DNA from 2 places in the Stenotrophomonas sp. YJH_SMC_17 genome. Region 2 is predicted to be linked to the other one. Evidence: riboswitches for the same ligand, from Rfam matches in the RefSeq annotation. Region 2 holds a riboswitch; the other holds the start of a gene.

Region 1 (3,403 bases), on a different contig from region 2:
CCTGCGCGCCGGAGTTCGGCTGCAGGCTGACCGCGTCGTAGCCGGTGCATTCCACCAGCATCGCTTCCAGCGTATCGATCAGTTCCTTGTAGCCCAGCGCCTGGTCGGCCGGCACCAGCGGGTGGATCTGCGAGAACTCCGGCCAGGTCACCGGAATCATTTCGGCGGTGGCGTTGAGCTTCATGGTGCACGAGCCCAGCGGGATCATCGTGCGGTCCATCGCCAGGTCCTTGTCGGCCAGCGAACGCAGGTAGCGCAGCAGTTCGTGCTCGCTGTGGTGGGTGTTGAACACCGGATGGGTCAGGAACGCGGACTGGCGCAGCAGGCCGGCCGGCAGCGCGTCGGCGGTGCTGGCGTCCAGCGCGTCGACGTCGGCCTGGGCACCGAACACCGCAGCCAGCGCAACCACGTCGGCGCGGGTGGCGGTCTCGTCCAGGCTGATGCCGACCGAGTCGCTGTCGATCGCGCGCAGGTTGTAACCGGCAGCGCGTGCCTTGACGTGGATCTCATCGGCGTGCACGCCGGTGACATGCAGGGTGTCGAAGAAGTCGCCACCGACCTGCACGCCGGCATTGCGCAGCGCTGCGGCCAGGATCGAGGCCAGGCGATGGGTGCGGCGGGCGATGCGGGTCAGGCCTTCCGGGCCGTGGTAAACGGCGTACATCGAGGCCATCACCGCCAGCAGCACCTGCGCGGTACAGATGTTGGACGTCGCCTTCTCGCGGCGGATGTGCTGCTCGCGGGTCTGCAGGGTCAGGCGGTAGGCCGGGTTGCCCTGGGCATCGACCGAAACACCGATCAGGCGGCCCGGCATCGAACGCTTGTAGGCATCGCGGCAGGCCATGAACGCCGCATGCGGGCCACCGAAGCCGAACGGCACGCCGAAGCGCTGGCTGTTGCCGACCACGATGTCCGCGCCCCATTCGCCCGGGGCGGCCAGCAGGGTCAGGGCCAGCAGGTCGGTAGCCACGGCCACCAGGCCGCCACGTGCGTGCACGGCATCGACCAGCGCCTTGTAGTCGCCCACCTGGCCGAAGGTATCCGGATACTGCAGCAGCAGGCCGAAGGCTTCCGCATCCAGCGCTTCGGCCGGGGTGCCGACACGCAGCACGATGCCCATCGGCTCGGCGCGGGTGCGCAGCAGTTCCAGCGTCTGCGGATGCACGGCGTCGTGCACGAAGAAGGTGTCCGACTTGGACTTGGCCGAGCGCTTGGCCAGGGTCATCGCTTCAGCAGCGGCGGTGGCTTCGTCCAGCAGCGAGGCGTTGGCGATTTCCATGCCGGTTAGGTCGGCACACAGGGTCTGGAAGTTGATCAGCGCTTCCATGCGGCCCTGCGAGATTTCCGCCTGGTACGGGGTGTAGGCGGTGTACCAGGCCGGGTTTTCCAGGATGTTGCGCAGGATCACGTTCGGCGTGTGGGTGCCGTAGTAGCCCTGGCCGATGAAGCTGCGCAGCACGGTGTTCTTGTCGGCGATGGCACGGATCTTCGCCAGTGCCTGCACTTCGGTCATCGACTCCGGCAGCGCCAGCGGCGCCGGCGACTTGATCTTGGCCGGCACGATGGCATCGGTCATCGCATCCAGCGACGCGTGGCCGACGACATCGAGCATCTGCGCGATCTCGGCGTCGTTGGGGCCGATGTGGCGCTCGACGAACGCGTTGTGGTGCTCGAGCTCACGCAGGGAAGGGGTGTTCTGGGACATGGCGAAGGATCCGTCAGGAAAGGGCACACGCACGGGCACAAGCCGCCGGTCGGCGGTCTGCGGGGCGCCCCTCTGTCCTTTTGCCTGAGAGTTTAAAAGCGCGGAAAACCGCAGCTTCGTGCCCCTTCGGCGCCGGATCGAACCGGTCTCTCCAGAGTTGTGTTACGGGTGGTATCGGGCCTGAGCGATTACGGGCGTTGCGCCTTCGGCAGCGGTGTTCCGCTTCTCCCACCGTGTTGCCCGCCGATTATAGCCCCTTGCGGGCCCGGCCAGCGGCTGCTGGTCGGTGCCGCCGCGCCTGAATGGCCGATGGCCCGGCCGTGCGTTTTGTGCAGTGCTGCATGGCGTCAGGCGCAATCCCCACCTATGATGGGCGGATACCCGAATTCATCTGGCGTCGTCCCCGTTGCTGCGGGACCGGCGCCCGCCGTGCGTGCCCCGCACGGACCTGCCGGACGCTGCCTCCATGACCGCCGCTGTTGCCCCCTCCACCCGTCGCATGGCCCTGCTGCTTGCCGGCCTGGCCATGTTCGGCCCGTTCTCGATCGACACCATCTTCCCGGCGTTCCCGCAGCTGGCCCAGCGCCTGGCGGTGGACGAGGTGGCGGTGCAGCAGACCATCAGCGTGTACCTGCTGTTCTACGGCCTGATGAGCCTGGCGCACGGCCCGCTGTCCGATGCCTGGGGCCGCAAGCGGGTGATCCTCGGCGGTCTGGTGGTGTTCGTCGGTGCCTCGGTCGGCTGCGCGCTGTCCACCGACCTGCCCACGCTGCTGGCGTTCCGCGCGCTGCAGGGCCTGTCGGCGGGTGTCGGCATGATCGTCGGCCGCGCGGTGATCCGCGATCTCTACCATGGCCATGACGCGCAGCGGCTGATGAGCCAGGTGTCGATGCTGTTCGGCATCGCCCCGGCCATCGCACCGATCATCGGCGGCTGGATCCTGCTCAGTGGTGCAGGCTGGCCGCTGATCTTCTGGTTCCTGGTGGTGTTCGCACTGGTCCTGCTTGCGGCCACCGCGCGCTTCCTGCCGGAAACCCATCCGGTCGAGGCGCGGGTGCCGCTGTCGCCGCGCGTGCTGCTGCGTGACTACGTGCGCATCGGCTTCAACCCGCGCTTCCTGCGCCTGGCGCTGGCCGGCAGCATCGGTTTCGGCGGCATCTTCCTGTACATCTCCTCGGCGCCGGTGTTCGTGATGCAGCACCTGCATCTGGGCGAGGGCGGTTTCGCCTGGTTGTTCATTCCCACCATCGGCGGCATGACCACCGGCTCGTTCCTGTCCGGGCGCATGGCCGGGCACACCACGCCCACACGCCAGGTCGCCATCGGTTTCAGCCTGTGCGCGCTGTCGGCGCTGCTGAATGTCGGCTACGTGGCGCTGTCGCCGCAGTTCGTGCTGCCGTGGGCGGTGCTGCCGATCTTCCTGGGCGGCATGGGCATGTCGCTGATCTTCCCGATCCTGGCCCTGGCGGTGCTGGACATGTACCCGCACCAGCGTGGCCTGGCGTCGTCGCTGCAGGCCTTCGTGCAGCTGATGATCAGCACGGTGGTGGCGGGCGTGGTGTCGCCGCTGCTCAGTGCCAGCCCGCTGCACCTGGCGCTGGGGCAGGCCGCGTTCTTCGCTGCTGGCTTCGTGTTCTGGTACTGGGAACACCAGCGTGAACGCGCAGCGCAGGCAGCCTGCACGGGCCATTGAGCAGC
Region 2 (3,403 bases):
CGCACCATCGAACCCCTGACACCGCCGGCCCAGCTGCTGGCGATGCTGCCCTGTGACGATGAAGCCTCCGACACCGTCAGCGCCTCGCGCGCGGCTCTGCACCAGATCCTGCATGGCCGTGATGACCGCCTGGCCGTGGTGGTGGGCCCGTGCTCGATCCACGACCCGAACGCCGCCATCGAGTACGCACAGCGCCTGAAGCCGCTGCGCGATGCGCTGGCCGGCGAACTGGAAATCGTCATGCGCGTGTACTTCGAGAAGCCGCGCACCACGGTGGGCTGGAAGGGCCTGATCAACGATCCGGACCTGGATGGCAGCTTCAGGATCGACAAGGGCCTGCGCATCGCCCGCGGCCTGCTGCGCGACATCAACAAGCTCGGCCTGCCCGCCGGTGTCGAGTTCCTTGACGTGATCTCGCCGCAGTACATCGCCGATCTGGTGGCATGGGGTGCCATTGGTGCGCGCACTACTGAAAGCCAGGTGCATCGCGAACTGGCGTCGGGGCTGTCGTGCCCGGTCGGCTTCAAGAATGGCACCGACGGCAACGTGAAGATCGCCGCCGACGCGGTGGGTGCCGCTTCGAATCCGCATCATTTCCTGTCGGTGACCAAGCAGGGTGGCACCGCCATCGTTTCGACCACCGGCAACCCGGATTGCCATGTGATCCTGCGTGGCGGCAAGCAGCCGAACTACGACGCGGGCAGTGTGGCCGAGGCCTGCCAGGCACTGGCCAAGGCCAGGTTGCCGACGCGCCTGATGATCGACGCCAGCCACGCCAACAGCCTGAAGAACCCCGAGAACCAGCCGAAGGTGATCGAGGACATCGCCGTTCAGTTGGAAGACGGGGAACAGCGCATCGTGGGTGTGATGATCGAGAGCCATCTGGTGGGTGGCCGCCAGGAACTGGTGGAAGGCCAGCCGCTGGTCTACGGGCAGAGCATCACCGATGGCTGCATCGACTGGGACACCACCGTGACGGTGCTGGAGCGACTGGCTGCGGCCGTGCGCGCCCGTCGCGAAGTGAAGGTGTCCGAAGCGGCCTGATGAAAGCCGCCTCACGGCGGCACGAGTGTGGATGGCGGCCAGCGCCTGCGGGGGTGCGGCCGCGATCAGGGCCGGTCGGAGTTGGAGACCGGCCCATCTGCACCGGCGATGCGCCTGGCGCTGCGCATGAGCGACAGCGCCAGGTACATCGCCGGGGTGGTGCAGGGCGCGAAGGGTAGCGCCGGGCCATGCCCGGCGAACACGCTATCGTTCAATGCACTTCGTCGTGATACACGAACTTCGGCATTTCCCAACGGTAGTGGATCGCCAGCAGGCGCAACGCGAAGCCGCCGCCCAGGCAGCACAGGATCGCGGTGGCGTCGGCCACGCCCCAGTGCAGCAGCAACAGGTACGCCGCGCCGGTCAGCAACGCGATGATCGCGTACAGCTCCTTCTGGAAGATCAGCGGCACCTCGTTGCAGAGGATGTCGCGCAGCACGCCGCCGAACGCGCCGGTCAGCATGCCGGCGATCAGCACGATCGGCATCGCATGGCCCGCTTCGCGCGCAATCGAGCAGCCGATCAGGGTGAAGGCGATGAGGCCCAGGCCATCGAGCACAAGGAAGGTACGGCGGAAGTGGTGCATCCAGCGAGCCACCCATGTGGCGATCAGCGCCGCGCACACGGTGAAGCCCAGGTACTCGGGATGCTTCACCCAGCCCAGCGGATAGTGGCCGAGCAGGATGTCGCGCAGCGAACCGCCTCCGAGCGCGGTGACGCAGGCGATCATGACCACACCGAACAGGTCCATGCGGCGGCGGCCGGCGGCCAGGGCGCCGGTCATGGCTTCGGCGGAAATGGCGATCAGGTAGATGATGGACAGCAGCATGGGGCAGGCTCCGGGCGCGGTGGGGCCGGCCATGCGCCTATACCGCCACTGCCTGCGCAATGACGGGATGACGATGACCGGTGCCGCTCCCGCTGTCCTTTTGCCTGAGAGTTCAGCGGCGTAGGCCGCGTGCCCCTTCGGCGGATCGTCCCGGGCGTGCCCGGTGACCTCTCTCCAGCTCGGCGAGTCGAATGCATGGTTGGTGGGATTCCAGCCCACCGGCCTGAGCGATCATGGGAGCCTGCGCCTTCGGCGGGCGCCAGCACGGCGCCTCTCTCCTGCATTCGGGCGCCAGTATATCCGCTGCAGTGCAGCACGGCATAATCCGGCCATGGCCCCGTCCCTCCGCCCGTGGTTCCTGTACCTGCTCGAATGCCGCGACGGCAGCTTCTACGCCGGTATCAGCACCGACGTGGACGCGCGTTTCGCCGCCCACCAGGCCGGCAAGGGCGCCCGCTATACCCGCGCCCGGCCGCCGCTGCGCATCCTTGCCGTGCGCGAGTACCCGGACCGCGCCGCCGCCTCGCGCGCCGAATGGCAGCTCAAGCAGCAGCCGCGCGAACGCAAGCTGGCCTGGCTGCAGGCGCCGGATCCCGCGCTTCTGTAGAGCCGAGCCCACGCTCGGCTTCTGTTCCGTCTGCACGATGCGGGGCCCGGGCATGGACTGGGCTCTACGGTAGATCCACGCCGTGCGTGGGTAGGCCTTGTCCATGCCATGATCGCCACACCCATCGACACATGGATCCGTCCGATGAAGAACCGCGGGATACTGCTGTTGGCTGCCTGCGTGGCCCTTCTGGCCTGCACCCAGGAACCACCCCCACCGCCACTGCAGCAGGGGCAGATCGGCACCGCCGCTGAGCTGGCAGCGTATGGCCCGAGGACACCCGAACCGATCCACCTGCGTCGTGACCGGGTCCCTCCCGATCTGATCGATCTGATCCCGTTCGCAGAAAGGTGGGGGATCGGCGATGACGTGCTTCGCAACGAAATGCAGGAGCGCGCCACTGACGCGGAAAAGCAGGCATTGGCGGATGCGCTGGCGGGGCGCCATGCGCGCATCACCACCTGGTTGGACAGCTTCCCGCAGGGGCAGCCCATGTCTGTAGAAGCCGCTGCGTTCATGTACATGCAGCTGGGCACCGACGAAATGGGCCTGATGCCGTAGATCCACGCCATGCGGGGATGCGGCTTGCACATGCCATGATCGCCCAGCCCTCAGCCCTGGAGACCCGGATGTCCACGATCGCCCTGTTGTTCGCCCTTTCCGCAGCCACAAGTCCTGCCGCCGACCCAGCCACCCTCGCGGCCATCGAAGCCACCTGCCACGACTACGTCGATGGCCAGCTGGAAGCCGACCCGCAGCGCGTCGCCCGTTCCCTGCATCCGGACCTGGCCAAGCGCGCGGTGCTCGGCGATACGCCCGACGAGCGGCTTGGCCTGCGCCGCATGTCGAAGGAGGAACTGGTTTCGCTGACAAAGCAGGGCGCGCTGAAGACGCCGAAGGATCAATGGGACCGTCGCTGCACG

Evidence for each region. Region 2 has a riboswitch for glycine ahead of AC5P8Z_RS10975 (trimeric intracellular cation channel family protein). Riboswitches for the same ligand answer to the same signal wherever they lie in the genome.
Region 1: another riboswitch for glycine. It lies ahead of gcvP (aminomethyl-transferring glycine dehydrogenase); the one in region 2 lies ahead of AC5P8Z_RS10975 (trimeric intracellular cation channel family protein).

The regions. Positions count from the first base shown of each region.
Region 1 covers NZ_JCAFUU010000002.1:299,359-302,761, forward strand. Annotated here, with positions in the region: gene gcvP (aminomethyl-transferring glycine dehydrogenase) at 1-1,705, opposite strand, end outside; glycine riboswitch at 1,768-1,870, opposite strand; gene AC5P8Z_RS06435 (multidrug effflux MFS transporter) at 2,172-3,398, shown strand.
Region 2 covers NZ_JCAFUU010000003.1:270,263-273,665, forward strand. Annotated here, with positions in the region: gene AC5P8Z_RS10970 (3-deoxy-7-phosphoheptulonate synthase) at 1-1,044, shown strand, start outside; gene AC5P8Z_RS10975 (trimeric intracellular cation channel family protein) at 1,256-1,873, opposite strand; glycine riboswitch at 1,958-2,061, opposite strand; glycine riboswitch at 2,075-2,164, opposite strand; gene AC5P8Z_RS10980 (GIY-YIG nuclease family protein) at 2,205-2,480, shown strand; gene AC5P8Z_RS10985 (hypothetical protein) at 2,625-3,041, shown strand; gene AC5P8Z_RS10990 (nuclear transport factor 2 family protein) at 3,110-3,403, shown strand, end outside.